3 regions of the Ferrovibrio sp. GW821-FHT12F09 genome follow, and region 3 is predicted to be linked to each of the others. Evidence: predicted binding sites of a transcription regulator. Region 3 holds the regulator's gene; each other region holds the start of a gene.
The links. The regulator LexA, encoded in region 3, represses DNA repair genes until DNA is damaged. The targets are predictions, from matches to a motif close to ATGTTCTANTTTGGTTC.

Region 1 (10,411 bases), 1.8 Mb from region 3:
GACCCGACCGCCTTGGGGATGATCGCGCCCGGCACCAGCTTCACATTGGCCGGATTGAGCACGCCGTCATCGTCGGCCTGCCAGATGCCGGTCACGGCGATCGACGCGTTTTTCAAGACAAGCTCCACGACTTTATTCGCGGTCTTGATATCGGGCAGCGCTTTCATCACCGGCGAGCGGCCATAGGTTTCGCCCGGCGCCTTCAGCCAGCGGAAGGCGATGAAGGGCGCATAATCGAAACGGCCGCGCGTGAGCAGGCTGGCCTGATCGTCGAGCGCGATGTCTTCGAGCAGAGCGGCAAAGACATAGCCATGCATCGGCGTCGGCGCGGGCAGCAGACAGTCCAGCACCGCCAGCCGCGCTTCGGGGTCGCGCTGGCGCCGCGCCGCGAACCAGGCCTGCCGTTCCAGCGCCGGATAACGCAGGGCCAGATGGTCCAGGCTGTAGTCTTGGCGCCGGAAGACCGTATCGAGCCGACCGCCGATGCCTTCTTCCAGCACTAGATCGTTCAGCGGCACCGCGGAGAAGCGGAAGGCGCTGACCTCACCGAGCGCTGCTTCCTCGCAGGCCAGACAGGCGGTGCCGGCCACCACCAGATCAAGAAACGCCTGATGAAGCTCGACACTGAGATTTGATTTGTCGAATTGCGCCTGCAGCAGGGCGGCAGCTTTATCGAGTTCCGCAGCCATGGCGCCATGCTCGGCTTCCGGCACATCGCGGCCCGGCTGGAAGGCAAACCAGCGCGACCATGGCGGCGTCAGTTGGGATAACAGGGCTGCGGCAAGCTGCTCGGCGGCATCGGCGGCCGTGGCATCGAACAGCCGCTCGTTCACGCGGCCGCCACCGGTATTGAAACCGGCCGCCGTGCCGGGACGACGCAGCGGCAGCGCATAGTCGTAGCAATCCTGCCACAGGGCATCCCAGCTGCTGCGCTGGCTGCGCGCGCGACTGTGACGGCGGCGCAGCGCCTGCGGATCGAGCAGGGTCTGCAAGGGATCGACGGTGGCGCCGGCTGTGGAGACAGGAGTGATCGACATGCGGCTCACTCGCCCAGCAGGCGTTTCGCGGCGGCGGGGGCGCCGCCGGCGACGTTGTCGTCCAGGCCGCGCCAGGAGGTGGCGATGGTTTCGCCCTGGGACCGGCGACGGCGCTCGCGCGCGGCGCGTTCGGCGATCTCGGCCTCGCTTTCACTCGGCGGCGGCGGGGCCGGGATGGGCGGCGGCGGCGGCGGTGACGGCGAAGAGAAAATCCCACCCATGTTGCAGGCCTTTCGCTGGCTGGCACCGGTCCATATCGGCGCCAAGTTGCTTAAATGTTCTTTCTGGAGTCAAAATAGAACGAAACAAATCCATAATCAAGGGATATTTTCCGCAACTCAAGAAAAAGTTCCCACGGTGTTCTGATGGACCAGCAGTGCAGCCCAATCAGGCGCTTGACCGTCTCGACACAGGAGAACGGCAGCGGCGGTGCCAGCCGGCGCGGCGGATCCAGCACCGGCACGGTCAGCGCGCACTGGCCGCGCGCCCGCAGATGCGCGGCCAGGTCGGCCTGCGGCGACCAGCCGGAAAAGCTTCGGATTTCAAGGCGATGAGAGAGCGGATCGATTCCGATCCAGCCATCATCCAGGGCCAGATAGGCGAGGCAGTGACGGAAGCCGGGCTTGAGCCGGCGCAGCTTGGGCAGCCGGGTCTCCTCGAGGAAAACCACCACGGCACGGTGGCCTGCGGTTGGCCCTGTCGCAGACGACACGAGTGCCGGACGGGCCATTTTCGCCCGATTTTCCGCAATTTGTTTCATATCCAACCCTGCTACGATAGGAACAGAACAAAAATTCTCGTTTCTTTAGACCCTTATATTCCTATATTGTTCTCATGTCAAATAGGTTTAGTGAGAATATTCCTGTAGCCAAAACCCTGAATTTACAAGACTATCGTCCCATGCTGACTCACCGGGCAATATGGGCCGCTATTGACGGCTTGGCCGAACGTTACGGCCTGACTGCGTCCGGACTCGCCCGCAAGGCCGGGCTGGATCCGACCACCTTCAACCGCTCGAAACGCACCTCTCGCGATGGCAAGCAGCGCTGGCCGTCCACTGAATCGATCGCCAAGGTGATCGAGGCCACCGGCGCCAGCGTGCCGGAATTCATGGACCTGCTGATCGAGACCGGCGGTGTGGCCCGCAGCACGCAGCGCGTGCCGCTGATCGGCCTGGCCCAGGCCGGCAAGGACGGTTTCTTCGACGATGCCGGCTTCCCGATCGGTGAGGGCTGGGAAAAGGTGCCCTTCCCCGAACTGGGCGACAGCCAGGCCTATGCCCTGGAGATCAGCGGCGACAGCATGCTGCCGGTTTATCGCGACGGCGACATCGTGATTGTCTCGCCGGCCGCCAGCGTGCGTCGCGGCGATCGCGTGATCGCCAAGACCGTGCAGGGCGAAGTCATGTGCAAGATGCTGGCGCGCCGCACGCTGACCCGCATCGAACTCGCCTCCTTCAATCCCGAATTCCCCGAGCGCGCCTTCGACGTGCAGGACATCGCCTGGATCGCCCGCATCATCTGGGCCGCGCAGTAATCCATGTCGGATTCTCTGGCAGCCGCACTCGGCCGGCTGCCGGCGCTGGTCGCCGGCGGCGGTTTCGCCTGGTGGTTCGAGAACGGCCGGCTGGAAAAAATCTCCGCCGATGCCGCTGCCCGCCGCGTCCGTGCCACGCCGCCGCTGCTGGTGCATGGCAGGGCGACTGCCACGCGGCTAGGTGTCGAACCCTTCCCGGCCTATGACCTGCTTGATCTCTTCGCCTTCGTACGGCCGGCGCGATTCTGCCTGCCGACACCCCATGGCCTGCTGGCGCGCCTCGAGCTTGACGCCGCCGACGATGAGGAAGCCGCCCAGTATCTGCACCATGCCGCGCAGACCCTGCTGGAAGAATTGCCGAAGCAGCAGCCGCGTGCGCTGAAGCGCAGCGCACGTCTCGCGCAGACACTGCAAAAAGCCGGCTGGCCCTGGGCCATCTATCTGCTCACCGCGCTGGGGCCCGAAGCTTCCAGCGTGCCGGCCGGCGGTTTCGGCGGCCTCGACATCTGGCAGGAACTGCCCGAATGGGTGGATTACGCGCCGCCGCCGCCACCGGATACGCAGACGGTGTCGCCGATGGAGGCGCGCGAGCGTCTGGCCCGCCTGCTGGGTACGACATCGGAGCTGCGCGAGACCCAGGCCGATTATGCCGCCACCACCGCGCAGGCTTTCGCGCCGCGCGAAATGATCGGCATGCCGGAAACCGTGCTGGCCGAAGCCGGCACCGGCATCGGCAAGACGCTGGGCTATATCGCACCCGCCAGTGTCTGGGCCGAGAAGAATGGCGGCACCGTCTGGCTCTCCACCTATACCAAGAACCTGCAGCGCCAACTGGATCGCGAACTCGACCGTCTGTTTTCCGATCCGGCCGAGAAGGCCGCCAAAGTGGTGGTGCGCAAGGGCCGCGAGAATTATCTCTGCCTGCTGAATCTGGAGGATGCGAGCCAGGGCGGCGTCGCGCGGCCCCAGGATATCGTGCCGCTCAGCCTGATCGCGCGCTGGGCCGGCGCCACCCGCGACGGCGACCTGGCTGGCGGCGATTTTCCCGCCTGGGCCGTCGACCTGCATGGCCGCAACCGCACGCTGGGACTGACCGATCAGCGTGGCGAATGCATTCATGCCGGCTGTCCGCATTACCGCAAATGCTTCATCGAGCGCAGCGTACGCAAATCGCGCAAGGCCGAGATGGTGATCGCCAACCACGCCCTGGTGATGATCCAGGCCGCGATGGGCGAGGATGAGTCGCAGAAGCCGCTGCGCTATGTCTTCGACGAAGGCCACCACCTGTTCGAAGCCGCCGACGGCGCTTTCGCCGCCCATCTGACCGGTATGGAAGGCGTCGACCTGCGGCGTTGGCTGCGTGGGCCGGAAGGCGGACGCCGCAGCCGCGCCCGCGGCCTGGCCAACCGCATCGGCGACCTGGTGGCGCAGGACGACCGCGGCAAGGCCATGCTGGATGCCATCGTCGAGGCCGCGCGCTGCCTGCCCGGCGAGGGCTGGCTGGCGCGTCTGGCCGAGGGTAATGCCAATGGCAGTGGCGAAAAGTTTCTGGCCAAAACACGCCAGCAGATACTGGCGCGTAGCGCCCAGCCGGACAGCCCCTATGGCCTGGAATGCCCGACGCGCGAGCCGGTCGAGGGCCTGATAGATGCCGCGCTGACCTTTGCCCATGGCATCGAACGTCTGCTTGAGCCGCTGAACGGCCTGAGCAAATCCTTAAGCGACATGCTGGCCGATGAAACCGCCGAACTGGACACGGCGACGCGCAGCCGCATGGAAGGCGCCGTGCGCGGCCTGCTGCGACGCAAGCTGACGCTGGATGCCTGGCGCAGCATGCTGCTCGACCTGCAGACCGAAACGCCATCGACCTTCGTCGACTGGTTCGGCCTGGAGCGCATCGACGGCCGCGATCTCGATCTCGGCCTCTATCGCCATTACCTCGACCCGATGCAGCCTTTCGCTGCCGCTGTGCTGAAACCGGCCCATGGCGTCGCCATCACATCGGCGACCTTGCGCGATATCGCGCCGATGAAAACCGATGCGGCGCCGGAAGCCGCCTGGGCCAGTGCCGAGATCCGCAGCGGCGCGCGCCATCTGCCGCAACCGGCCCGCCGTGCCGCCTTCCCCTCGCCCTTCGACTATGCCGGCCGCACCCGCGTGCTGGTAGTGACCGACGTGCGGCGCGATGCCATGGACCAGGTGGCCGCCGCCTATCGCGAACTCTTCTTGGCCTCCGGCGGCGGCGGCCTGGGGTTGTTCACCGCGATCTTCCGCCTGCGCGCCGTGCAGAAGCGCGTCCTGCGGCCGCTGGCCGAAGCCGGCCTTCCGTTATACGCACAGCATGTCGATCCGCTGGATAACGCCACGCTGGTCGACATCTTCCGCGCCGAGGAAAACGCCTGCCTGCTGGGCACGGACGCGATGCGCGATGGTGTCGATGTGCCGGGCGCGTCCTTGCGCCTGGTCGTCTTCGACCGCGTGCCCTGGCCGCGGCCCGACCTGCTGCACAAGGCGCGCAAGGCGGCTTTCGGCGGCCAGGCCTATGACGATCTGTTGACCCGCCTGAAGCTGAAGCAGGCCTATGGGCGACTTTTGCGGCGTGCTGACGATTACGGCGTCTTTGTTGTGCTGGACGCGCAGCTGCCCTCCCGTCTCCTCTCTGCTTTTCCGGCCAGCGTCGATGTACGCCGCGTCGGAATCAGGGACGCCGTGGCGGAAACGGCGAGCTTCCTCACATCGATGCGCGCCGGCACTGGCGAAGCGCAAAATCTCGCCTAAACTGGCAGCCATCCTTTCGCCGCATTCGGCCGCTAGTCGAAGCGCTCCCCGTTCCGAAGGCTTGTTCCGCATGTCGACCATCACGCCCCAGAATGCCCTGATCTATGCCATGGTCATTGCCGCCGTGGCCGACGGGAAGCTGAAAGACTCCGAAATCAACGCCATCGACGTGGCGGTGCGGCATCTGCCGATCTTCCGCGGCTACGGTCTCGACGCCATGCAGGTGGCCGTGGGCGACTGCGTGGCGCTGCTGGATCAGGAAGACGGCGTCGATGCGGTGCTCGGCCTGGTCAAGGAGGCCCTGCCGGCCGACTGGGTGGAAACCGCCTATGCGCTGGCCTGCGATATCGTCGCGGTCGACGGTCATGGCCGTCAGGAAGAACTGCGCTGGCTGGAAATGCTGCGTCACGAACTCGGCGTCGAGCGCCTGCATGCCGCTGCCATCGAGCGCGGCGCCGGCGTGCGCTACAAGCGCCTGCCGCACTAAAAATTCCGGAGACTATTCGGCGGCGGTCTGTAGCGCTGCCGTCGCCAGCGCGCTGCCCTGCGGCACGATCAGCGGAATGGCTTTCGCGCTGATCCGGGTCGCGGCTGGCAGCACAGCGGCAATATCGCCATCGGCCTGCACCGGTTCGCCGGCCTTGCCATGGATGACAATCTCGCGTCCACGCACCAGCTCGATTTCCGGCAGCTTCTGCAGCAGGCCAAGGGTCATCGCCGTTGTCGCGCGCAGCGCGCCGATGCGGCCGCCCATGCGGAACAGGCAGACCTCGAAGGCCGGATCGTCCAGCCGCGCATTGGGCGAGCAGATAAATTTCCCGCCGTAGAAATGGCCCTTGGCGATCACCGCCGAGGCGCAGTCGTAATCCTTGCCATCGATCGTCAGGCGATATCCCGGAACCTCGTACTGCACGAGCTGGCGTAAGGATTCGATCACATAGGAGGCCTTGCCGAGCCAGCGCTTCAGCTTCGGCGGCAGCTTGGCCACCACATGGGCGTCGAAGCCGACGCCGGCCATGATGGTGAAGAGCCTGTCATTCACAAAGCCCGGCCAGATCATGGTCTGCGGTCCATGCAGCACCGCCTGCATCACGCTGGGCGGATCGAGCGGCAGGCCGATTTCCATCGCCAGCACATTGGCAGTGCCCAGCGGAAAAATCCCGAGCGGCGCGCTGCGCTCCGGCAGACCATTGGCCACTTCGCCAATCGTGCCGTCGCCGCCGGCCGCCACCACCGCATCGTATTTCTCGGCATGGCCATCGGCGGCAAAGAGTTCGGCATCGCCACGTTTGCCGGTGGGCCGGAATTCGACCGCACAGCCGGCATCTTCCAGCAGGTCGAGATAGGCCTCCAGGCGATGGCGTTTCCGCCGCCCGGCCGTCGGGTTGTAGATCACCAGCAGACGGCGACGATAGGACGCAGGGACGGAGGAGCCGGACATGGCGGCCCGGATAGCAGATTTTCCGCCCGGGCGTCAGCCATGGTTTTGTGACAGTCGGGGCCGTGGCCCGGTCAGCAGCGCATACCAGAATATGCTAAGCCGGATGCATGACATGGTATGCGATTCGGCTCCTGCCGCTGCTCCTCCTTATACTGGCGACACCGGCCCGGGCCGCCGAACCGGCGCTCCTGCCAGCCGTGCTGGACGGCGACACCATCAAGATCGCCGGGGTGAACTACCGCCTGCATGGCATCGACGCTCCCGAAAAAGCCCAAATCTGCCAAAGGGATGGCCATGACTGGCTGTGCGGCCAGGAGGCGGCGGCCTATCTGCGCGGCCTGATCCGCGGCCGGGCCGTCACCTGCGCAGAGAAGGACCGCGACCGCTATGGCCGGGTGGTGGCCATCTGCTATGCCGGCGGGGACGACCTCAACCGGGCCATGGTGCGGGCCGGTCTGGCCTGGGCCTATACGGCTTACGCCCCGGATTACGCCGATGCCGAGCTGGAGGCCCAGATATTAAGGAATGGCATCTGGGCCCCCACGGCCACCGCCCAGCCGGCCTGGGACTGGCGGCGCGACAGACGGCAAAAACCGGCCCGAATCCGGGGTTGACAGCCCCTTGGCCCCGGCTATAGTGCGCCCCTCGAATTCAGGCGGTGCCGGACGGCCGGCGCTGCCGCTTTCTTATGGAATATCAAGATGTTCGCAGTGATCAAGACCGGCGGTAAGCAGTACAAGGTGGCAGCGGGCGACGTGCTCGAGGTCGAACTGGTGGCTGGCGAAGCCGGTGCCAAGATCGAATTCAACCAGGTTCTCGCCATCGGCAACGGCGCCGACGTCAAGCTCGGCAAGACGCTGAGCGGCGCCAAGGTCATCGCCGAAGTGGTCGGTCCGACCCGTGGCCCGAAGCTGGTCATCTTCAAGAAGCGCCGCCGTCAAAATTCGCGTCGCAAGAACGGTCATCGCCAGCATTACACTGCGGTGAAGATCCTCGAGATCGCCGCCTAAGCGCGCGCTGAACAGTTTAAGGAGACAGTTCCATGGCACATAAGAAAGCTGGCGGCTCTTCCCGCAACGGTCGCGACTCAGAGTCCAAGCGCCTCGGCGTCAAGAAGTACGGCAGCGAAGCCGTTGTCGCCGGCAACATCATCGTCCGCCAGCGCGGCACCAAGGTGCATCCGGGCAAGAATGTTGGCATCGGCAAGGATCACACCCTGTTCGCCACCGCCGATGGCAAGGTCAAGTTCCACGAGGGCAAGGGCAGCCGCTCGTATGTTTCGGTGCTCCCGCCGGAGGCGTAAGTAGACGCGCCTTTCCCGCAAGCATCACAATCGATCAAGGGGAATGGCGCAGGCCATTCCCCTTTTTCTTTGCCCTTACTGACAGACCGATATCCAGATGAAGTTCCTCGACCAGGCCAAGGTCTATATCGAAAGCGGACAGGGCGGCCCCGGCTCCGTCAGCTTCCGCCGCGAGAAGTTCATCGAATATGGTGGACCTGACGGCGGCAATGGCGGCAAGGGCGGCGATGTCTGGGTCGAATGCGTCGATGGCCTCAACACGCTGATCGACTATCGCTACCAGCAGCATTTCCGCGCCGCGCGCGGTGGCCATGGTTCCGGCCGCCAGCGCTCGGGTGCCAATTCCGATGACGTGATCCTGAAGGTGCCGAAGGGCACGCAGGTTCTGGCCGAGGATAACGAGACCCTGATCGCCGATCTGACCGAGATCGGCCAGAGAGTATTGCTGTGCAAGGGCGGCGATGGCGGTTTCGGCAACGAACATTTCAAATCGGCCACCAACCGCGCGCCGCGCCGCGCCGATCCCGGCTGGCCCGGTGAGGAAAAGTGGGTCTGGCTGCGTCTGAAACTGATCGCCGATGCCGGCCTGGTCGGCCTGCCCAATGCCGGCAAATCGACCTTCCTGAGCCGTGTCAGCCGCGCCAAGCCCAAGGTTGCCGATTATCCCTTCACCACACTGAAGCCGCAGCTCGGCGTGGTGAAATCGAACGACCGCGAATTCGTGCTGGCGGATCTGCCCGGCCTGATCGAAGGCGCCGCCGACGGTGCCGGCCTCGGCCATCGCTTCCTCGGCCATGTCGAACGCTGCGCGGTGATCCTGCACATGCTGGACGGCACCGCTGAAGATCCGGTGAAGGACTGGAAGCTGATCCGCAAGGAGCTGAAGGTCTATGGCGCAGACCTCGACAAGAAGCTGGAGATCATCGGTCTGAACAAGATCGATGCGATCCCGGCTGATGAACTGAAAGACAAGATCGCCAAGCTGAAACGCGCCGCGAAACGCCCGGTGCTGGCGCTTTCGGGCGTCACCGGCGAAGGCGTGCAGGTGGTGAGCGACGCACTCTATGCCATCATCGCCGAAGCGCGCGCGGCCGAGAAAGCGCGGATCGAGCTCGAGGCCGGCGAGGATGAGTAACGGCCTCGGCAAGGCCAATCTTCTTGAGGAGAGCCGGCGCATAGTCATCAAGGTCGGCTCGTCGCTGCTGGTCGATGCCGAGAAGAACACGCTGCGCGATGCATGGCTGACCGCCCTGGTCGAGGACATCGCGAAACTGCGCGCCGATGGAAAAGAAGTGCTGGTCGTCTCGTCGGGCGCCATTGCGCTCGGCCGGCGCATTCTCGGCCTCGAGGCGAAAGCCATGCGACTGGAGGAAAGCCAGGCTGCAGCCGCAGCCGGCCAGATCCGGCTGTCATCCGCCTGGCAGGACGCGCTGGCAAAACACAATCTGAAGACGGCGCAGCTGCTGCTGACGCTGGGCGACACGGAATCGCGCCGGCATTACCTGAATGCCCGCGAGACCGTGAACACGCTGCTGAAACTCGGCGTCGTGCCGGTGGTGAACGAGAACGACACCGTGGCCACTGCCGAAATCCGCTTCGGCGACAACGATCGCCTGGCCGCCCGCGTGGCCCAGATGATTTCGGCCGATTGCCTGGTGCTGCTGTCGGACATCGACGGACTCTACACCGCCGATCCCGGCCTCGACGCGAATGCGAAATTCCTCACCGAGATCGAGGCGATCACACCGGAGATCGAAGCCATGGCCGGCGTGTCGCGTTCCGGCCTCGGCCGCGGCGGCATGATCACCAAGATCGTCGCCGCCAAGATCGCAGTCGGCGCCGGCTGTGCCATGGTGATCGCCAACGGCAAACACCTGCATCCGGTGCAGAGCATACGCGACGGCGGACGCTGCACCTGGTTCCATGCCCATTCGACGCCGGCTGCCGCGCGCAAGCAGTGGATCGCCGGCCATCTCAATCCGCAGGGCACGCTGACGCTGGATGACGGCGCGGTGAAAGCGCTGCGGTCCGGCCGCTCGCTGCTCCCCGCCGGCGTCACCGCTGTCGACGGCCGTTTCCAGCGCGGCGATCTGGTCCGCGTCTGCACCCGCGACGGCACCGAGATCGCTGTTGGACTTTCGGCTTATGCCGATGAAGATGCCCGTCGCATCAAAGGCCACAAATCCGGCGACATTGAAGAGATTCTCGGCTACCGTGGCCGCGACGAAATGATCCATCGTGACGAGTTGGTACTGCGATGAACGTCCAGAGTTCTATCTCATCTGACAGCACGGCCCTGATGGCCGAGATCGGTCG
Region 2 (10,411 bases), 620 kb from region 3:
GACGTGGTGACCTTCAACCAGTTCACCGACGTACAGATCCTGGCCGACCGCAAGTTCCTCTCGGCCGACTGGCAGAAGAAATTCCCCAACAACGCCTCGCCCTTCTATTCGCTGCCGGCCTTCCTGGTGCGCAAGGGCAATCCGAAGAACGTCAAGGACTGGAGCGATCTGGCCCGTCCTGACGTGAAGTCGGTCTTCCCTAATCCGAAGACCTCGGGCAATGCGCGCTATACCTATCTGGGCGCCTATGCCTTCGCGCTGGAACAGAACAAGGGCGACCATGCCAAGGCCAAGGACTTCGTGAAGAAGTTCCTCGCCAATGTGCCGGTCTTCGATACCGGTGGCCGCGGTTCGACCACCACCTTCGTCGAACGCGAGATCGGCGACGTGCTGATCACCTTCGAGGCCGAAACCAACGGCATCCGCAAGGAATATGGCGACAAGGGTTTCGACCTGGTGACACCGTCGCTGTCGATCCTGGCCGAATTCCCGGTGGCGGTCGTTGATCGCGTGGCGGACAAGCGCAACAGCCAGGAGGTTTCCAAGGCCTACCTGCAGTTCCTGTACAGCGAGGCGGGTCAGGAAATTCTCGCCCAGAATTTCAACCGCGTGCACAACCCGAAAGTGGCTGAAAAGTATAAGGGCCAGTTCCCGGCTGTGAAGTTGGTCACCGTGGAAGATGTGTTCGGCGGCTGGGACAAGGTCACCAAGGAGCATTTCTCCGAAGGTGGCACGCTGGACCAGGTGTTCGTCAACCGCTGAGGCCGATCTGACGCAAACCGTCCCGGCCGGATCAACGCCGGACGGGACGGTTCTCTCCGAGGGCGGTTCTCCACTATAGTCCCCACCATGACTGCTGTTGTTCCCCATGCCGGGCCGCGCCCCCGGCATGTCCTTCCCGGCTTTGGCCTCACCATCGGCACCACCCTGCTGTACCTGGCAGTGATCGTGCTGCTGCCGCTGGCTGCGCTGCTGCTGAAATCGGCCGAGATCGGCCCGGCCGGCTTCTGGCGCCTGATCACCAGCCCGCGCACGCTCGCCTCGCTGCAGGTCACGGCCTACGCGGCCCTGCTGGCGACGCTGTTCAATGCCGCCTACGGCCTGCTGATGGCCTGGATCCTGGTGCGCTACGACTTTCCCGGCAAACGCATCATCGACGCGCTGATGGATCTGCCGTTCGCGCTGCCCACCGCGGTGGCCGGCATCGCGCTTACCGCGCTCTATTCCAAGAACGGCTGGTATGGCGGTCTGCTGGATTCCGCCGGCATCACCGTGGTCTACACCGTGATTGGCGTGGCGATCGCCATGGCCTTCACCAGCGCACCCTTCGTGGTGCGCACGCTGCAGCCGGTGCTGGAAGACATCCAGCCTGATATCGAGGAAGCCGCCGCCACGCTTGGCGCCTATCGCGGCACCATTTTCCGCAAGGTGATCTTCCCCGCCATCTTTCCGGCCTATCTGACCGGCTGCTCGCTGGCCTTTGCGCGCTGCCTCGGCGAATTCGGCGCGGTGATCTTCATTGCCGGCAACCTGCCGATGAAAACCGAGATCGCCGCTCTGCTGATCTTCATCCGGCTGGAGGAATACGAGTATCCCGCCGCCTCGGCCATCGCCGTGGTGCTGCTGGTCGCCGCCTTCACGATCCTGTTGCTGACCAATGTGCTGCAGGCCTGGCATATGCGCTACAAGCGCAAGAGCGGGTGATGGCAATGTCATCAATGCCTGCACAGAAATCGCCCTTTCCTGCCGGAAAGAAATCAGTCGACTGGGTGCCGCGCCTGCTGATCGGGCTGGGCGTGGTGCTGACCATCCTGTTCATCCTGACGCCGATCCTGGTGATCTTCGCCCAGGCTTTCTCGAAGGGCGTCGGCACTTATGTCGGCAACATCCTGCATGGCGAAACCCTGCATGCGATCCTGCTGACGGTGCTGGTCGCGCTGGCCGTGGTGCCAGTGAATATCCTGTTCGGGGTCGCGGCGGCCTGGGCGATCACGAAGTTCGAATTCCCGGGCAAGAAGCTGCTGCTGACCGCCATCGAGATTCCGTTCTCCATTTCGCCGATCGTCGCCGGCGTGATCTATATCCTTCTTTATGGCGGGCAGGGGCTGCTGGGGCCGCTGCTGGAGCAATATGACATCCGCATCATGTTCGCCCTGCCGGCGATCTTCCTGGTCACGCTGTTTGTTACCAGCCCGTTCGTGGCGCGCGAGTTGATCCCGCTGATGCAGGCGCAGGGCAGCGAGCAGGAAGAGGCGGCCGTGACGCTGGGCGCCAGCGGCTGGCAGACGTTCTTACGCGTAACCCTGCCCAATATCCGCTGGGCGCTGCTGTATGGCACCGTGCTCTGCGCCGCCCGCGCCATCGGTGAATTCGGCGCGGTCTCGGTGGTGTCAGGCAATGTGCGCGGCGAAACCAATACCCTGCCGCTGCAGGTGGAACTGCTCTATCACGACTACAATGCCGTCGGCGCCTTTGCCGCGGCCAGCACGCTGGCGCTGATTGCTCTGATCGCCTTGGTGATCAAGGCGGCACTGGAACGACGCATCCAGAAGCGGCAAGCGCCGCTGCACTGACTTAAGAAAACAGGCTTACGCGGCTGCCGCCGCCTGATCGGGCTGGGCCAGGTCGGCCAACAGGCGGAAGCTGTGGGTTTCCGGCGTCCATTCCAGCAGCCAGGACCCGGTGCGGCCGTTGCTGCTGTGCTCCAGCGTGATCTGCAGCCAGGTATGGCGGCCGTCGCTGCGCGCCGGCTCGATGCGCCAGCGGGTCAGTGCCGCAGCGGCCGCGACGCGGTCGCGCCGGATCACGATACCGACGCTGTTGCTGCGCGCGGCGGCATTCTGCAGGCGGCTGATGTCTGACTCTTCAAGACTGTCGAATTCGCCGATCACGGCGCCATAGCCCAGTTCGCGCAGGCTCTGGTCCATGGCCCAGAGGCGGTCGGCCGGACGCGACGTCCAGGCGATGGTGAGGCGGCGGTGATCCAGGCCCTGCTGCGCCAGGTCGGTGGCGCGGAGCTGCTGGTCCGGGGTGATCCACAGTACCGGCTGCTGACGCGGATTGCGGCTGGTCAGGGCCGCCAGAAACATCGTGATAGCAGTGTAGTCGCCGGTCATTTCATGCAGGCCGCTGCAGCCCATGCCACCGCCGGGCAGCACGCGGTCGATGGCCGCCAGGCCGAATTTCAGGTTGCCGCCGGGCCGCAGGAAAGTGCCGTCCAGGGAGAACTGGGACAGACGGCTGCGCAGACGTTCGATGGTGGCGGGGCGGGTCATGGGAACCTCCGAAGAATGTTCTCATGTTCTATCATCGGTCTCGTATGGACGCAATATGTTCTTTATTAATTCTCTTTAATGTTCCTGTTCGGTCTGGAGCATTCTTGGGCAAGTATTTGAAAAGACACTGCTATCCGCATGGCCGGAGCATCAACGGAACGTCGCGGTTGGGCCCGACCGAGGCAACTTGCCCCAGGGGTCGGGCGTTTGGCTGTCCTCATGTCCGATCAAACCGTGTCCCTGAAGCTGCGCTCCGGCCAATCCTATTGGGAGCTGCAGGCCCCGAAACTGTCGCTGCCTGAAAGTCCGTTCGCATCCTGCAAGACCGATATCGTAATTGTCGGGGCCGGCATTACCGGATCTTTCATCGCCGAGCGGCTGAGCCGCGCCGGGCATGCGGTGGCCCTCATCGACCGGCATGCCGCGCAACGCGGTAGCACGGCGGCCAGCACCGCCATCGTGCAATGGGAGATCGATAATCCCATGGTCGAGCTGGAAACCCGCATCGGCTATGAGCAGGCGGCGAAGATATTCAATTACGCCTATGCCGCCGTACAGGAGATCGGCCGGGCCATCGATGGACTCGGCATCGCCTGCGATGCGGCCTGGCGGCCATCGCTGTTCCTTGCCGGCAACCAGCTCGATGCGGCGCAGCTCCGCGAGGAATACCGGCTGCGGCATCGCGCCGGCCTGCCGCTGGAATACCTGGTCCGTGACGATCTGGTGCATCGGTTCGCCATCGATCGCGGAGCGGCGCTGCTGTCGGCCGATGCCTGCGACGTCAATCCGATGGCGCTGGCCCATGGCCTGCTGTCAGCCGCCGTGGCGCGCGGCGCGCGCCTGTTCACGCCGTCGCGCGCGGTCGATTACGATTTCTCCGCCGATGGCGTCGCGGTGCATACCGATCATGGCGCCGTCATTAGCGGGCGCTGCCTGATCCTCGCCACCGGCTATGAAATGCCGCCCTTCGTGCCGGCGCACAGGCATCAGATCGTGTCGACCTGGGCGCTGGCAACGGCGCCGCAGTCGCACGGCGTTCCCTGGCCGGGCAAGGGGCCAATCTGGGAAGCCTCCGATCCTTATCTCTATATGCGCGGCACGGCGGATGGCAGCATCCTGGTGGGCGGCGAAGACGAGGCGATCACCGCGGCGCCGGCCCGCGATGCGCTGACGCCGGGCAAGGCCGCCATCCTGATCGACAAACTGAAGCGGTTGCTGCCAATCATCGAAACCGAGATCGCAACAGTGTGGTCGGGCTTTTTTGGTACCACCAGCGACGGCCTGCCCCTGATCGGGCGGGTGCCGGCGCATCCGAACTGCTATGCCGCCTATGGCTATGGCGGCAACGGCATCACCTTCAGCACCATCGCGGCTGACATGCTGGCGTCACTGGTCGCCGGCGAGCGCCACTGGGCGGAAGACCTGTTCGCGGTAGATCGTTAGGGATGACCGCTAGCGCGCGGTTTCGTAGCCCGCCAGCACGGCGGCGAGATTGACGCCGAGGATGTCGGAGAGATAGCCGCCCTCCTGCACCAGTGCAGTGGGCAGGCCGATGCGGGCAATCGCCGCGCCGATCTGACTGAAACCCTTGGTGGTGATTTTCAGGCCCTGCAGAGGATCTTCCTCGGAAGCATCGAGGCCCAGCGCCACCACCAGCGCGCCCGGCGCAAAGGCTTTGATCGTCTTCACGGCGCGATCCAGTGCCACCATGTAATCGGCATCGCCGGTGCCCAGCGGCAGCGGTATGTTCAAGTTGGCCCCGGTGCCGGCGCCGCTGCCGCGTTCGTGATCATAGCCGACGTAGAACGGATAATAGCTGCCCGGATGCGCATGGATCGACACGGTCAGTACGTCGCCGCGATCGTAGAAGATGCCCTGGGTGCCGTTGCCGTGATGGACATCGACATCCAGGATGGCGACGCGCTCATGCTTCTGGCGCAGATGCGCGGCCGCAATCGCGCTGTTGTTGAGGTAGCAGAAGCCGCCGGCCATGTCGCGATAGGCGTGGTGGCCGGGTGGGCGGCAGAGCGCATAGACGGTATCCTCGCCATCCAGCACCATCTGCGCCGCCGTGGTGGCGACATCGGCCGCCGCGCAGGCGGCGGCAAACGTGCCGGCGCCGATGGGGCAGGCGGTATCGGAAGTATGCCAGCCCAGCTTGCCGACGATGCCGGTGGGATAGCTGGTATCCTGGCCGCGCTGGGCATGGATATTGGGGATCATCTCGGCATTGGAATCGCCCAGCGCCTGCCATTCGGCAAAGCCGTGTTCCAGGAAGGCGAGATAATCGGGGCTGTGCACGCGGGCGCGCGGGTCGTTGCCGAAACTTTGGGCCGGAAGGATGGTGTGTTTGCCGCTGTTCAGGCCATTGAGCAGGCGCGTCGCGCGCTCGGGCTGCTCGGTGGTCTTGCGGACCACCCCGCGGACCAGGAAGAATTGCGGATCGTGGCTCTGATGCGCATCGCTGTAGACGGCTTTCACGGGACTCTCTCCGTCGTCTGATTGGCGGGCAGGGTGCGCACCAGTTGCGCCACACCGCGCCAGGCGTCGCCAAGATGGTATTCTACGCCTTCATGAATCTTCCCCACATCGCCGCTTTCGATGGCGGCCAGCAGCGGTTCATGGGTTTCGGCGATGCGGTGCGGATCGTCGTAGAGGCGGCCGATCAGACCGATCACGATACGCAATTCGGACGCCAGGTCGTCGAACAGCCGCAGCAGGCGCCGGTTGCCCGACATCTCGCAGATCAGCCGGTGGAAGCGGTAATCCTCTTCCACCTGGCGCGCGGGATCGTTGGAGGCGGCAGTCTCGTAGAGCACGTCGAGCTGGCGGCGCAGCGCCGCGCGGCCGTCCGGCGTCAGGCGGCCGGCGGTGAGGACGGCAGCGTGTTTTTCGATGCAGATGCGCAGGTCATACAGGTCGTCGATCTCGTCAGGCGCATGGGTGCGGACGAAAAAGCCGCGGCCGGGAATCGCCACCAGCAATCCCTGGCTTTCCAGCAGGCGGCCGGCCTCGCGCACCGGCGCGCGGCTGACCCCCAGTTCGCGCGCCACGACGGCCTCGGCCACCTTGGCGCCGGGCGACAGCTGTCCGGAAATGATCGCAGCGGTGAGCGACCGGGCGATCTGGCTGACCAGATCCTGGCTCACGATGGCGGGCAAACCGACCGGCTTTGAGGCGAGGCGCATCAGGGTATGTCCTTGAAGAAGCGGTCTATCTCACAAATCGTCGACTGTCGACACTTTTCGATTGCGAGTCATTTCAAAGCCATGACAGGATGACGCCCTGTTTGCGGAGGCGAAGACCCATGAGTGCATCCATTCGTAGCCTGGACAAAAGTCACGACCTGTCCTGGCAGACCAAAACCGATCTCGCCGCTGCCTACCGCCTGATCCACCGTCACGGCCTCGACGACAGCATATACACCCATATCTCGGCGCGCCTGCCCGGCGGCCATGACCGCTTCCTGATCAATCCCTATGGCATGCGGTTCGAGGAGGTGAAGGCCTCGAACCTGGTCACCGTCGATATCGACGGCAAGGTCATCGAGGATCCGCTGGGCCTGGAGATCAATCCGGCCGGCTTCACTATCCACAGCGCCATCCATTCCGCCCGGCCCGACGTGGTCTGCGTGCTGCACACCCATACGGTGGCCGGTGTGGCGGTCTCCTGTCAGGAAGAGGGGCTGCTGCCGCTGAACCAGTGGTCGATGCAATTCCACGGCCGCGTCGCCTATCACACCTATGAAGGCATCGCGCTCGACCTCGACGAACGCCAGCGGCTGATCGCCGATCTGGGTGACAAGAACGTATTCATCCTGCGCAACCACGGTCTGCTGACCTGCGGCCGCTCGGTGGCGGAGGCCTTCAAGCTGATGTTCAACCTGGAACGCTCCTGCCGGGCGCAGCTGGCGATCCAGTCGGCCGGCGCGCCTGTCATGCAGGCGCCGCCGGGCATTCCGGAAAAGACCGCGGAACAATACCGCGTGGGTTACGACAGGGTAGAAGCCGGCAACAAGCCGGACATCGAATGGGAGGCTTTCAAGCGGATGTTGGAGCGTACGGATCCCGACTACCGCACCTGACAGATACTGACACAGAGGGGGTTAGCTGTGCTGAAGAAAAGCCTGATCGGTCTACTCGTTGCCACCGGTATCGCCACATGTCTCGCCACCGGCGCGATGGCGCAGAAAGCGGGCGGCATCGCCAACGCCATTATCCAGCCGGAACCGCCCGGCCTGATGCTGGCCATGCTGCAGAATGGCCCGGTCCAGATGGTGGCTGGCAATATCTACGAAGGCCTGCTGCGCTACGACGCCAAGCTGGCGCCCCAGCCCGGCCTCGCCGAGAGCTGGGCGATCACCGACGAGGGCAAGACCTATACCTTCAAGCTGGTGAAGACCGCCACCTGGCATGACGGCAAGCCGTTCACGGCGGCCGATGTGCTGTTTACTGTGGAATTCATCAAGCAGACCAATCCGCGCGCCCGCGCCAACCTGGTACAGGTCGACAGCGTCTCGGCCCCGGACGACTACACCGTGGTGTTCAAGCTGAAACAGGCCTTCGGCCCGTTCATCGGCATCTTCGAGGTCGGCTCGATGCCGATGGTGCCCAAGCATATCTATGATGGCATCGACTGGAAGACGGCGCCGGCGAACAACACGCCGATCGGCACCGGTCCTTTCATGTTCAAGGAGTGGCAGAAGGGCAGCTTCATCAAGCTGGTGAAGAACCCGAACTACCATGTGAAGGGCAAGCCGTATCTGGACGAGATCTACTGGCACGTCATCCCGGATGCCGCCGCGCGCTCGGTGGCCTTCGAGACGGGCAAGGTCGACATCCTGCCCGGTGGCTCGGTCGAGAATTTCGACGTGCCGCGCCTGAGCAAGATGAAGGATGTCTGCGTCACCGGCAAAGGCTGGGAGTATTTCGGCCCGCTGGCCTGGATGTGGCTGAACAACCGACAGGGCCCGACGTCGAACAAGCTGTTCCGCCAAGCGGTGATGTACGCGATGGATCGCGACTTTGCCAAGAACGTGGTGTGGAACGGCCTGGGTGAAGTCGCGGTCGGCCCGATCTCCTCGGCCACCAAGTTCTTCGACAAGAGCCTGGCCAAGTACAAATACGATCCGGCCAAGGCCAAGGCGCTGCTCAAGGAAGCCGGCTACAAGGGCGAGAAGGTTCGCTTCATGCCGTTGCCCTATGGTGAGACCTGGGCCCGCTGGGGTGAGGCGGTGCGCCAGAATCTGCAGGATGTCGGTATCAATATCGAGATGGTCGCTACCGACGTGCCGGGCTATAACCAGAAGCTCGGCGAATGGGATTACGACATCGGCTTCAGCTATCTCTACCAGTATGGCGACCCGGCGCTGGGCGTCGGCCGTAACTATGTAACCTCGAACATCGCCAAGGGCTCGCCCTTCAACAATGTCGAAGGCTACTCCAATCCGGAAGTCGACCGGCTGTTCGCTGAGGCCGCCACTGCCTATCCGGACTCCAAGCGCCAGGAACTCTACAATCAGGTGATGAAGATCCTGATCGACGACGTTCCGGTCGCCTGGCTGCTGGAACTGGAATTCCCGACGATCACCAAGTGCAGGGTCAAGGATCTGGTCACCACCGGTATCGGTGTGAACGACGGTTTCCGCGACGCCTGGATCGACAAGTAAGCTCAGGTTATCTCCCCCCTGCGGCGACCCTGGTTGCCACAGGGGGGCATTATCGGCCTCCCCTGTCGACCTGAGTAATCATGCTGTCATTCATTGCCCAACGCCTGGTGAAGGCGGTGATCGTTCTGCTGGCGATCATCGTGCTGAACTTCTTCCTGATCCGAGCCGCGCCCGGTGACCCGGCCGTGGTTATGGCCGGCGAGGCCGGCGCCACCGACGAGCTGTTCGTCGCGCAGTTGCGTGAGAAATTCGGCCTTGACCAGCCGATGCACAAGCAGCTCTTCCTCTATGTGTCGGGCATCGCCAGTTTCGATCTCGGCTTTTCCTTCCGCCAGCAGATGCCGGTATCGAAACTGATCCTCGACCGCCTGCCGGCGACGCTGCTGCTGACGGGCAGCGCCTTCGTCATCTCGCTCGGGCTCGGTGTGCTGCTTGGCGGCATGGCGGCGCGGCGCTCAGGCCACTGGACCGATACGGTGATCACCACGCTGTCGCTGGTCTTCTACGCCACGCCGCTGTTCTGGGTGGCGCTGATGCTGGTGCTGCTGTTCTCGGTTCATCTCGACTGGTTGCCCAGCTTCGGCTACGAGACCGTCGGCGCCGGCTATACCGGCCTGCGCCATGTGACCGATGTTGCCGCCCATCTGGTTCTGCCGGCGGTCACGCTCGGCTCCTTTTTTATGGCGACCTATACCCGCATGACCCGCGCTTCGATGCTGGAGGTTGTACGGCTCGATTTCATCAAGACGGCGCGCGCCAAGGGCCTGCAGGATGCCGTGATCCAGCGCCGGCACGTGTTGCGCAACGCCATGCTGCCGGTGGTGACCCTGGCCGGGCTGCAGGCCGGTACGCTGGTCGGCGGCGCGGTGCTGACCGAAACCGTCTTCGCCTGGCCCGGCATTGGCCGCCTGATGTACGACGCCCTGCTGCAGCGCGACTATAACCTGCTGCTCGGCGTCTTTATCGTCTCCTCGGCCATGGTGCTGATCTTCAACCTGGTGACCGACCTGATCTATCGGCTGGTCGACCCGCGGATCGAGCTGGGCGCATGAGCAACTTCTGGAAAACCATGTTGCGCAATCCGGGCAGTCTGATCGGCTTGGTCATCCTGACACTGGTGTTGATCGTCGCGATCATCGGCCCGCTGGTCTTTCCGCAATCACCCTGGCGCATGATACAGCGGCCATTTCTGGCCCCGATGGTGGTCGATGGTTTCCTGTTCGGCACCGATGCGCTGGGCCGCGATGTGACGGCGGGTCTTATCCACGGTGCCCGCGTGTCTTTGATGGTGGGACTGGTGTCCACCGTGGTGGCTCTGATCATCGGCGTGCCACTCGGCGCCGTGGCCGGCTATGCCGGTGGCCGGGTCGATGACGCTCTGATGCGTTTCACTGAATTCTTCCAGACCATCCCGAGTTTTGCGCTTGCCATCGTGCTGGTGGCGATCATGCAGCCTTCCATCTTCTCC
Region 3 (10,411 bases):
GATCAACATCACGCGTGCGGGACGGCGCCTGCCGATCGGCGCGCGCGAATTCCTGTCGCGCCGCCTCAATCGCCTGGGCGAGATCGCCGAGTATTATGATCGCTTCGGCGAAGAGCATGATCTGGCGCCGCTGAGCCACGAACTCATTGAGGCCGTGCGCAAGCTGCTGGAACAGAGCATCGAGAATGCGCCGCGTCTGGAGGAATTCCAGCCCGCACCGCCGCCGCCGCGTCTCTCAGCCACGCCGTCCACCGCTGTCATGACGTCGCAACTGGTGTCGCCGGATGCCATCGCGGCATCGCGCGGCAGCGGTACGGCCCTGCCGCCGCTGCCGGCCAAGCTCAATGTCAAGGAACAGTGGGGTCGCTTCTTCGTCGAGAAGGGGTCTGTGGTTGCGGTATCGCAGGCCTGCAAGATGGCGGCGATCTCGCTCGACCAGCTGGCGCTGCGCATCGGCGTCAGCCGTGTCAACCTGACGCTGATGCTCAGCGGTCAGGATCCGATGCCGCGTCCGGCCATCGAAAAGCTGCAGCAGTTCATGATGGACCAGGCCCGCATGTCGCGGCAGACCGAACTGCGCCGCCAGCTCTGATCAGCCGACGCCTTTACTCAGCCCGCGTCGATCAACTCTTCCAGCAATGCCTGCCCGAACGGCCAGTCGCCCAGATTGGACGCGCCGTTGATATGACCGAGCGCGCCGGCATCGACCAGCCGCGCATGCCAGCGTGCGGCGAAATGCTGGGCGCGGGTAAAATCGACATAGGGATCGTTCGTGCTCGCCACCACGATGGTGGGACAGGTGAAACGCGTCAGCGGCATCGGGCGGAAGCCACGCGTCTCCGGCGGCGTATGGCTTTCTGAATCGATATCGGCCGGCGCCACCAGCAATGCGCCATGCAGTTCGCCGTCATGGCGCGTCACCCAGTGGCCGACCAGCGAACAGGCCAGGCTGTGCGCCACCAGCACCGGCGGTTTCGGGCAGGCGGCAATCGCCGCATCCAGCCGTGCCAGCCAGTCGGCGAAATCCGGTTGGTCCCAGTCGGCCTGTTGGACGCGGATATAGTCGGGATTGCGCTGCTGCCAGTGGCTCTGCCAGTGCTGCGGCCCGGAATTGCCCAGGCCGGGCACGATCAGGATCGGAGGCCGCACCCGCGACATGGCTTAAGCCGCAGCGTCGGCCAGACGCGCGAGCGTTTCCTCGCGGCCCAGCACGGCCAGCACATCGAAGATCGGTGGCGACACGGTGCGGCCGGTCAGTGCCGCGCGCAGCGGCTGCGCCAGCTGGCCGAGTTTCACCTGCTGCGTCTCGCTCAAGGCGCGGATTGCGGCTTCGGTATTCGCTGCCGTCCAGTCCGCAACGCCGGTCAGCGTTTCGATCATGGTCTTCAGGCGTGCCTTGGCGGCATCGTCCAGGTGTTTCTGGGCGGCGGCATCGGGCGCGATGGGGCGGGCAGCGAACAGGAACTGCAGAGATTCCGTGATCTCGTTCAGGTCTTTGGCGCGCTCTTTCACGGCGGGCAGGATCGCCTTGATCTGCGCGGCCTCGGCCTGGTTCGGCGCGCGGCCGATCTTCTTCTCGATGAAGGGCAGGGCGGCCGTCATCAGCTCGTCATCCGCCGACTGGCGGATGTAATGGCCGTTCAGATTGTTCAGCTTGACGAAATCGAAACGCGCCGGCGAACGGCCGACATGATCGAGGCCGAACCATTCGATGGCCTGCTGGGTCGAAATGATTTCGTCATCGCCATGGCTCCAGCCCAGGCGGAGCAGGTAGTTGCGCATCGCCGCCGGCAGATAGCCCATATCGGCATAGGCTTCCGTGCCCAGCGCGCCATGGCGCTTGGACAGTTTGGCGCCGTCGCTGCCATGGATCAGCGGGATATGCGCAAAGTCGGGCACGGCGAAGCCGGCCGCCAGATAAAGCTGGCTTTGACGCGCGGCATTGGTCAGATGATCGTCGCCACGGATGATATGGGTGATGCCCATGTCGTGGTCGTCGACGACGACCGAGAGATTATAGGTCGGCGTGCCGTCCGAGCGCAGGATGATGAGGTCGTCGAGCTGCTCGTTCTGGAAGGTGACACCGCCCTGTACATGATCCTTGATCACAGTGCTGCCGGTCTGCGGTGCCTTGAAACGCACGACGGGTTTAACGCCGGCCGGCGCATCCTTCGGATCACGGTCGCGCCAGCGGCCGTCATAGCGGATCGGTTTGCCTTCCGCCTTGGCCTTGTTGCGCATCTCCTCCAGCTCTTCGGGCGAGCAGTAGCAGTGATAGGCCTTGCCCTCGGCCAGCAGCTGATGCGCCACCTCGGCATGACGGTTCATGCGGGCGAACTGCATCACCGGCTCGCCATCCCAGTCCAGTCCCAGCCACTTCAGGCCCTGGAAAATCTTCTGCACGGCATCGTCGGTCGAACGCTCGCGATCGGTGTCTTCGATGCGCAGCAGGAAGGTGCCGCCGTGGTGGCGCGAGAACAGCCAGTTGAACAGGGCCGTGCGGGCACCGCCGATATGCAGGTAGCCGGTCGGCGAGGGGGCGAAGCGGGTAACGACCTTCATGGAACGATCCAGACGCGAGAGCGGAAATGACGATTGCCGCAGGGTTTTAGCATACGGGTGCAGGCGGGCAAGCCGCGTTCCCGATTTGCACGGATTGGCGACCGCAGGGCAGGTATGCAGAGTTTTCCGCCATGGCCCGTCTGGCGCAACAGCTATTATGGCAGCGGTTGGTTTCGGGGCTTGTCGCAGGCATGGCGGCAGGCTGGCGCGATCTGCGCGATTTCGATGCCATCGCCACGTTGCTGGCCGAGCGCGAACGCTGGTTTCTCTGGTTGCCGGCCCTGCTGGGGACCGGCATTGCTGCATATTTCCTTCTTCCTGCCGAACCGCCGCTGCTGCCCTTGCGGCTGGGTGTCGCGGCGCTGGTTCTGGCGCTGGTGCTGTTCGCACGCCGGGCGCTGTGGCGACTGCCCCTGATTATGGCTCTGGCCGTTACGGCCGGGGTGTGGCTTGGTGCGGAACGCAGCGCCAGCGTGGCGGCGCCGGTCCTGCAGCGGATGAGCGGCGCGGTCTGGCTCGAAGGTCGGGTCCTGGACGCCGAGCCGCGCGATGCCGGTCATCGCCTGCTGCTGGACCGCGTCAGCTTCAGCGGCCTTGGCGAGCCGGAAACGCCGCGTCGCGTGCGGATCACGCTCAACCGTGACGGCAGCATTCTGTGGCCGGGCGACCGTATCCGCCTGCGCGTCATGCTGCTGCCGCCGCCGGAGCCGGCGATGCCCGGCGCCTTCGACTTTGCGCGCTATGCCTGGTTTCGCCAGATTGGCGCCGTGGGCTATGCGATCAGCACGCCCGAAGCCATGCCGGAGACCGAACCCGAAGACTGGCGCGATGCGGCATTGCTGTCGCTCAGTGCCCTGCGGCAGGACTGGACGCGCCGTATCGCCGCGCAGACCGAGGGCGCCGGCGGCGCGATTGCCGCGGCGCTGATGACCGGTGTGCGCGGACCGATCCCCGACAGCGTGGATGCAGCATTCCGCGATTCTGGCCTGGCACATATTCTCTCGATCTCGGGCCTGCATCTCACCCTGGTGGCTGGCCTGCTGTTCTTTCTCGTGCGCGGCCTGCTGGCGCTCAGTCCGCATCTGGCCCTGCATTACCCGATCAAGAAATGGGCGGCGGTCGCGGCCCTGCTCGGCGCCACCGCCTATACGCTGCTGTCGGGCGCGGCACTGCCCACGCTGCGGGCGCTGGTGATGATCGCCCTGGCGCTGATCGCCGTGATGCTGGACCGTCGCGCCATCACGCTGCGCGCGGTGGCCTGGGCAGCCTTGCTGCTGCTGGTGCTCTGGCCCGACAGTCTGCTCGATCCCGGATTCCAGATGTCCTTTGCCGCCGTCACCGCGCTGGTGGCGGCATTCGAGCAATTCGCACCGCGACTGACGCGCTGGCGCAGCGAGGCGGGACCAGTAAAGATCGCCATGCTCTGGCTGCTCGGCACCATGGCGGCCAGCTTCGTGGCCGGGCTGGGTTCGTCCTTTTTCGCCGCCTATCATTTCAATCGCGTCGCCGATTATGCCCTGATCGCCAACCTGCTGGCCGCGCCGCTGGTGGATTTCCTGATCATGCCGCTGATCGTGCTGGCCTTCCTGCTGATGCCGCTGGGCCTCGAAGCCCTCGCGCTGGTGCCGATGGTCTGGTGCATCGATCTGCTGATCGCGCTGGCGCAATGGGTGGCCGGCTGGCCCGATGCCGTTGGCGTGGTACCGGCGATGCCATTATGGGGCCTGGGTGCCATTGCCGGTGGCGGTCTGTGGTTATGCCTGTGGCAGCAGCGCTGGCGCTGGCTCGGGCTGGCCGGTCTCCTGATCGGTACGGCTTCACCCTGGCTGGTGCCGCAGCCCGATCTTCTGGTCAGCGGCGATGGTCGCCTGATTGCAGCCCGGGCGCAGGATGACCGGTATTATCTGACCTCCACGCCGCCGCGCGGCTTTGCCGCCGAAACCTGGTGGGAGCGGCTGGGGGCGCCACCGCTTTATCCCTGGCCGACGCTCAGACGCAACGACACCGAAGGCCGATCCGGCGTCGATGGCAGCTTGCGCTGCGATCCGGAGGGTTGCTCCTGGCGGCGTGACGGTTTTCTGGTGGCGCTGCCGCGGCAGCCGAAGGCGATCACCGAAGACTGCAAACATGCCGATGTGGTGATCGCGGCCCAGATGCCGATCCGCTATCGCTGTCCGGCCGCAAGAATCGTCATCGATCGCAACGACCTGTGGCGTGGCGGCACGCATGCGCTATTCCTGGCGCGCGAAACCGGGGCCATCCGCCTGCTCACCGTGGCACAGCAGCGCGGTCGCCGGCCCTGGGTCGTGCCCAAGGGGCACGGGCCCGAGCGCGGCTCATAAAAAACAGGGCGCCGAAGGGCGCCCCGTTTGGTATTCAATCCGCTGAAACTCAGTAGCGGCGCAGCAGGCCGACCAGGCGACCCTGCACCTTGACCCGGTCGGGGCCGAAGATGCGCGTTTCGTAGGCCGGGTTGGCGGCTTCGAGCGCCACCGAGTTGCCTTTGCGGCGCAGGCGCTTCAGCGTCACTTCCTGATCGTCGACCAGGGCGACGACGACGGTGCCGTTTTCGGCATTGTCACTGCGCTGGATGATGACGGTGTCGCCATCCATGATGCCGGCATCGACCATCGAATCGCCTGCGACTTCCAGGGCGTAGTGTTCGCCATTGCCCAGCAGGCCGATCGGCACATCGATCTGCGTGCTCATGTCGCGCAGCGCCTCGATCGGCGTGCCGGCGGCGATGCGGCCGTAGAGCGGCAGGGTGACGATGTCGCGGGCGTTATAGGGATTGACGTTCACCGGCGTGCCGGCCATGGGGCTGTTGCCGCCGGCCCCGCCTTCGATGGCGCGCGGCATCAGGCGGTTGCGCGGGGTGGCGCTGCGGGCCGGGGCCCCGACGCCGCCGCGAACCGGCACGGCCGAATCGGGCAGGCGCAGCACTTCCAGGGCGCGGGCGCGATGGGCGAGACGGCGGATGAAGCCGCGCTCTTCCAGGCCGGTCACTAGGCGATGGATGCCCGACTTGGATTTCAGCTTCATCGCCTCCTTCATTTCCTCGAAGGACGGCGACACGCCGGAATTCTCCAGCTTGTCGTGAATAAAGAGCAGCAGGTCGTGCTGTTTCCGGGTCAGCATGGAAGCCTCCTCGATTTAAGGTCCTGGGCGGTCGGGGCCGGGGAGTGGGACAGGCCGGCGACAAACCAGAACGAACATGAAACCCACGAAATGTTCTAATGAGGTTCTGTATTCGGGTCAAGTATTTTTCCACAGGCTAGGGCCCACATCTAGTAGGAGAACGAAAAGAGCTTCCTATAGGTTGAGTTGTCGCCGAACATACACCCGTATCTCTCTCCCCCTTTACGGCGATGGCTCCAGTGGGAAAGTATGTCGGTAAGCAAGAAAAGCCGGCATGGCTTCAGAGCCGGACGCCCAGAAGGACGTCCGCAGGGGGAGGAAAGTATGGGTATCCGTCAGAAGCTTTATCTGGCCATTGGCGTCCTTGCGGCGCTGACGCTGGTCTCGAATGTCATCGGCGGCCTGTTCTTCGGCCGCGTCGAGAACAGCTATGCCGGCATCACCACCACCAACCTGCCAGCGGTGATCACGGCGCTGGAGCTTTCGGGCACCAGCGCCGACCTCGCGGCCGGCGCGCCGGTGCTGGCCAATGCCACCAGCGACGAGGATCGCGAAAAGGCGCTCACCGCGCTCAGGGCCAAGCAGGCCAAGCTCAAGCAGTCGGTGGAAACCGTGAAGGTGGCGGCGCCGGCCGGCCAGACCGAGCAGATCGAGGCGATCGAGAAATCGGTCGATTTCCTCAACACCATGGTGGCGCAGATCAACCGTTCGGTGAATGCGCGGCTGGGCTATGTGAAGCAGCGTGAAGAGCTGCAGACCAGGATGAGCGCCGACTACATCACCTTCCAGTCGCTGATGCAGCCGGCGCTGGACCGCGCCATCTACGAACTGCGCCAGCCCAATGCGAAATCGGAGGCCGCCGATGCGGCCAATGCCCTGATCGCCGCCGGCAATGCGGTGAACCAGCTGGTGGCGGTGATGGCGGTGGCAGCGCAGGCGCCAAGCAACCCTGAGCTCGACAAGCTGTTCAGCGAATTCGTCAAGCTGAACAGTAGCGCGCTTGAAGAGCTCGACTGGGCCAGCAAGAAGTTCGACGTCATCGAACTGCAGAACACCACTAACAAGCTGCTGGGCTACGGGCAGGGTTCGGAAAGCATCTTCCAGATCCGGCGCGGCGAGATCCGCACCATGACCACAGCCGGCCTGGCATTGACGCAGGCGCGCGATGCCGCTGCCGAACTCGGCACCAAGGTCGGGGCACTGGTGGCAGCCGCCACCGCAGCAGCCGATGCCGCGTCCGCTTCGGCAGCCGGGCAGGCGACCACGGCGCAGCTGGTGCTGGTGGCGATCACCGTGATCTGCCTGGTCATCGCGCTGCTGATCGGGCTGATGTTCATCGGGCCGCAGATCGTGGCGCCGATCCTGCGCATGACCGCGGTGACCCGGCGTCTGGCCGACCGCGACTGGTCGGTCGAACTGCAGGAGACCGGCCGCTCGGACGAGATCGGCGAGATGGCGCGCGCCGTCGAGGTGCTGAAGACCAACGGCCAGGAGAATGAAAAGCTGCAGCAGCAGGTCGAGCGCGACCGCGAGAATTTCGAGGCCGAGCGTAAGACACAGGAAAAGCTGCTGGAAGACGCCATCGGCCAGATCGTCGCCTCGGCCACCGCCGGCGACCTGACGCGCCGTATCGACGCTGACGCGTTGCAGGGCGTGATGCAGCGCCTGGGTCTGGGCATGAACGATCTGCTGGGCACCGTCGACAAGGCGCTGGCCGATCTGGGCAGCATGCTGGGGGCGCTGGCCCAGGGCGATCTGACGCATCGCATCGCCGGCGGCCATCGTGGCGTGTTCGAACAACTCTCCGATGACGCCAATACGCTGGCGGAAAAGCTGGCCGATATCGTTGGCCGCCTGTCGCAGACCGCCGGCAATGTGCGGGATGCCTCGGCCGAAATCTCGGTCGGCAGCGGCGATCTGGCCCAGCGCACCGAGCAGCAGGCCGCCAACCTGCAGCGCACTGCCTCGTCGATGGAAGAGATCACCGCCACCGTGCGGCATAACGCAGACAATGCGCGTCAGGCCAGCCAGCTGGCCGTCACGGCGCGCGACACCGCCGATCGCGGCGGCACCGTGGTCGGTCGTGCCGTCGAGGCGATGCGCGAGATCGAGGAGAGCGCCCGCAAGATCGTCGATATCGTCGGCCTGATCGACGAGATCGCCTTCCAGACGAATCTTCTGGCGCTGAATGCCAGCGTCGAGGCCGCCCGGGCAGGCGAGTCCGGCAAGGGCTTCGCCGTGGTGGCGCAGGAGGTGCGTACATTGGCCCAGCGCTCGGCCGATGCCAGCAAGCAGATCAAGGGTCTGATCTCGGCCTCGAATGCGCAGGTGAAATCTGGTGCTGCGCTGGTCAACGAGGCGGGCGGCAGCCTCACCGGTATCGTCGATGCCGTGAAGCGGGTCGCCGGCATCATCGAGGAGATTTCGATCGCCAGCCAGGAGCAGGCGTCAGGACTGGACGAGATCAACGATTCCGTGACGCAGATGGACGAGATGACCCAGCGCAACGGCGCCCTCGTCGAGCAGACCACGGCTTCGGCCCAGTCGCTGGCCGATCAGGCGCGCGAACTGGCCACCTCGATCACCTTCTTCCGGCTCGATCAGGAGCCGCTGGCCAGGGCGGCCGAATAGACGGCCGCCGCCTCTGCGGAGAAACAGCAGAAGATCACCCGCTGCGGCCAGTTGTTGCCCTGCAGGTGCTGTCGGGTCTCGGCCACGGCAATCGTGGTGGCCGGCTGCAGCGGGTAGCCGTAGATGCCGGTCGAGATCGCGGGAAAGGCAATCGCCGCCAGCCGGTATTCCGCCGCCAGGGCTGGGCTGTTGCGATAACAGCGTGCCAGCAGTGCCGCTTCGTTGCGCCTGCCGCCATGCCAGACCGGCCCGACGGTATGGATCACATAGCGGGCCGGCAGAGTGTAGCCCGCCGTGATGCGAGCCTCGCCGGTGGGGCAGCCGCCAATGGCGCGGCATTCCGCCAGCAGTCCCGGTCCGGCCGCGCGGTGGATGGCGCCATCGACGCCGCCACCGCCCAGCAGGCTTTCGTTGGCGGCATTGACGATGGCGTCGACCTCCAGACGCGTGATGTCGCCGGTAACAATGTCGATCTTTGCTGCCTCGCCCATAGCCAAAGTTTAATGCCTTTCCGAGTCGACGGGCAGGGCTGTCTTTACGCTTCGCTAACCATGCCGAAACGACAATGACGGCAACGCGTTGCACACCGCCCTTGCCGTGTCCGCCGCAATCCTTTAACCGGGTCAGATGAGCGATCCTGCCGCCCTCAGATTGAAGACGCGCCGCACCGCTTCGGCACAGGCTGCCGCCGGTGCCTATGGCGCCATGCAGACGCGTAGCGTCCCGGGCCACCCGATCCCGGCTGCTGCTCCGGCGGCTGCAACTCCTCCGCAGAAGACCCGTGGTTTCCTGGCGGTCAACTGGCCGCTGATGACAGCCGCAGCCGCGCTGCTGGCTGGCGGTGTGGCCATGGGCATGGCGGTGGGCCACGCGCCGCGACCGCAGCCCGTTGCCGTCGCCGCCGTGGCGCCGCTGCAGCCGCAACCGGCAGAAGCTGCGCCCGTTGCTCCCACGGCTGCGCCCGAGATTCGCCCCGAACGGGGCTGGCGTCCGATTTCCGAATTCGCCCAGCAGGCCGCCGTCATGCCGCCGCTGCCTGAACCGATCAAGGTCGATCCGGTGCCGACGCCGGCCATCATGGCCAGCGCACCGGCGACGGTCACCGAACCCGTGAAGCCCGAGCCAAAGCCTGAGATCGCTGCGGCTCCGGCCGCGCCTGCTGCCGTGCCGGCAAATCCGGCATCGCCACTCCCGGCTCCGGTGACTCAGGCTGCTGTTCCGGCGGTGGCCAAAAAGGCACCGGCCAGCGATAAACCGGTCCAGTTGACGGCTGCGCCCGCGCCGCCGCCGTCGCTTGCTCCGCGCAATCCCGGCGAAGCGCCTGCCTGGCGCGCGCGCGCCGTGGCGCCGCCTGCTGTGGCCAAGCCGCCCTTCGTGGCTTTCCTGATCGACGATGCCGGCCTCGACCGCAAAGGTACCCAGCGCGCCACCAGGCTGCAGGGGCCGGTGACGCTGTCGTTCATGAGCTACGCGAACGATCTGTCGGAGCAGAGTGCGGCGGCGCGTGCTGCCGGCCATGAGGTGATGCTGCATCTGCCGATGGAGCCGCTGGATGCCCGACGCAACAATCCCGGTCCCAATGCGCTGTATGTCGGCCTCGACGAGGCTGAGCTGCAGCGCCGGATCGCCTGGCATCTGGATCGCTTCAGCGACTATGTCGGCGTGAACAACCACATGGGCAGCCGCTTCACGGCCAATGCCGCCGGCATGGGCGCGGTGCTGAACGAACTGAACCGTCGTCAGGTCTTCTGGCTCGACAGCCTGTCGGGTCCCAGCTCGGCCGGCCCGGCGCTGGCGCGCCAGCGCGGTCTGGATGCGGCCGAACGGGATCTCTTCCTCGATGATGAGCGCTCGCCGGGCATCGGCCATGAACTGGCGGCGATGGAACGCATCGCCAGGGCGCGCGGCGATGTCATCGCCATCGGGCATCCCCATGCCGCCACGCTGACCGCTATGGAAAACTGGATTGCGACGGCGAAAGAGCGCGGCTTCAGCCTGGTGCCGGTCAGCACGGTGCTGCTGCGTCGTCAGCAGCAGGAACGCTGAACCTTACAATTTACCGGATCAGTTGACGGTCTTG

Region 1: AC1ROB_RS03725 (S24 family peptidase) is a predicted target of LexA. The motif match lies at 1,853-1,869, and genes of this name have one in related genera.
Region 2: AC1ROB_RS09140 (ImuA family protein) is a predicted target of LexA. The motif match lies at 3,331-3,347, and genes of this name have one in related genera.

The regions. Positions count from the first base shown of each region.
Region 1 is NZ_JBXAPZ010000001.1:710,877-721,287, reverse strand. Features, by position in the region: gene AC1ROB_RS03740 (portal protein) at 1-1,037, opposite strand, end outside; gene AC1ROB_RS03735 (hypothetical protein) at 1,043-1,258, opposite strand; gene AC1ROB_RS03730 (hypothetical protein) at 1,309-1,797, opposite strand; gene AC1ROB_RS03725 (S24 family peptidase) at 1,938-2,573, shown strand; gene AC1ROB_RS03720 (ATP-dependent DNA helicase) at 2,577-5,351, shown strand; gene AC1ROB_RS03715 (tellurite resistance TerB family protein) at 5,422-5,838, shown strand; gene AC1ROB_RS03710 (diacylglycerol/lipid kinase family protein) at 5,851-6,792, opposite strand; gene AC1ROB_RS03705 (thermonuclease family protein) at 6,900-7,406, shown strand; gene rplU (50S ribosomal protein L21) at 7,494-7,802, shown strand; gene rpmA (50S ribosomal protein L27) at 7,835-8,095, shown strand; gene obgE (GTPase ObgE) at 8,193-9,230, shown strand; gene proB (glutamate 5-kinase) at 9,223-10,356, shown strand; gene AC1ROB_RS03680 (glutamate-5-semialdehyde dehydrogenase) at 10,353-10,411, shown strand, end outside.
Region 2 is NZ_JBXAPZ010000001.1:1,840,743-1,851,153, forward strand. Features, by position in the region: gene AC1ROB_RS09125 (sulfate ABC transporter substrate-binding protein) at 1-762, shown strand, start outside; gene cysT (sulfate ABC transporter permease subunit CysT) at 850-1,704, shown strand; gene cysW (sulfate ABC transporter permease subunit CysW) at 1,719-2,573, shown strand; gene AC1ROB_RS09140 (ImuA family protein) at 2,589-3,275, opposite strand; gene AC1ROB_RS09145 (NAD(P)/FAD-dependent oxidoreductase) at 3,495-4,718, shown strand; gene AC1ROB_RS09150 (histone deacetylase family protein) at 4,728-5,756, opposite strand; gene AC1ROB_RS09155 (GntR family transcriptional regulator) at 5,753-6,463, opposite strand; gene AC1ROB_RS09160 (class II aldolase/adducin family protein) at 6,583-7,359, shown strand; gene AC1ROB_RS09165 (ABC transporter substrate-binding protein) at 7,387-8,943, shown strand; gene AC1ROB_RS09170 (ABC transporter permease) at 9,024-9,995, shown strand; gene AC1ROB_RS09175 (ABC transporter permease) at 9,992-10,411, shown strand, end outside.
Region 3 is NZ_JBXAPZ010000001.1:2,464,619-2,475,029, forward strand. Features, by position in the region: gene AC1ROB_RS12275 (hypothetical protein) at 1-592, shown strand, start outside; gene AC1ROB_RS12280 (RBBP9/YdeN family alpha/beta hydrolase) at 610-1,158, opposite strand; gene gltX (glutamate--tRNA ligase) at 1,162-2,562, opposite strand; gene AC1ROB_RS12290 (ComEC/Rec2 family competence protein) at 2,694-4,904, shown strand; gene lexA (transcriptional repressor LexA) at 4,954-5,700, opposite strand; gene AC1ROB_RS12300 (methyl-accepting chemotaxis protein) at 6,025-8,331, shown strand; gene AC1ROB_RS12305 (O-acetyl-ADP-ribose deacetylase) at 8,301-8,822, opposite strand; gene AC1ROB_RS12310 (divergent polysaccharide deacetylase family protein) at 8,959-10,377, shown strand; gene AC1ROB_RS12315 (class I SAM-dependent DNA methyltransferase) at 10,396-10,411, opposite strand, start outside.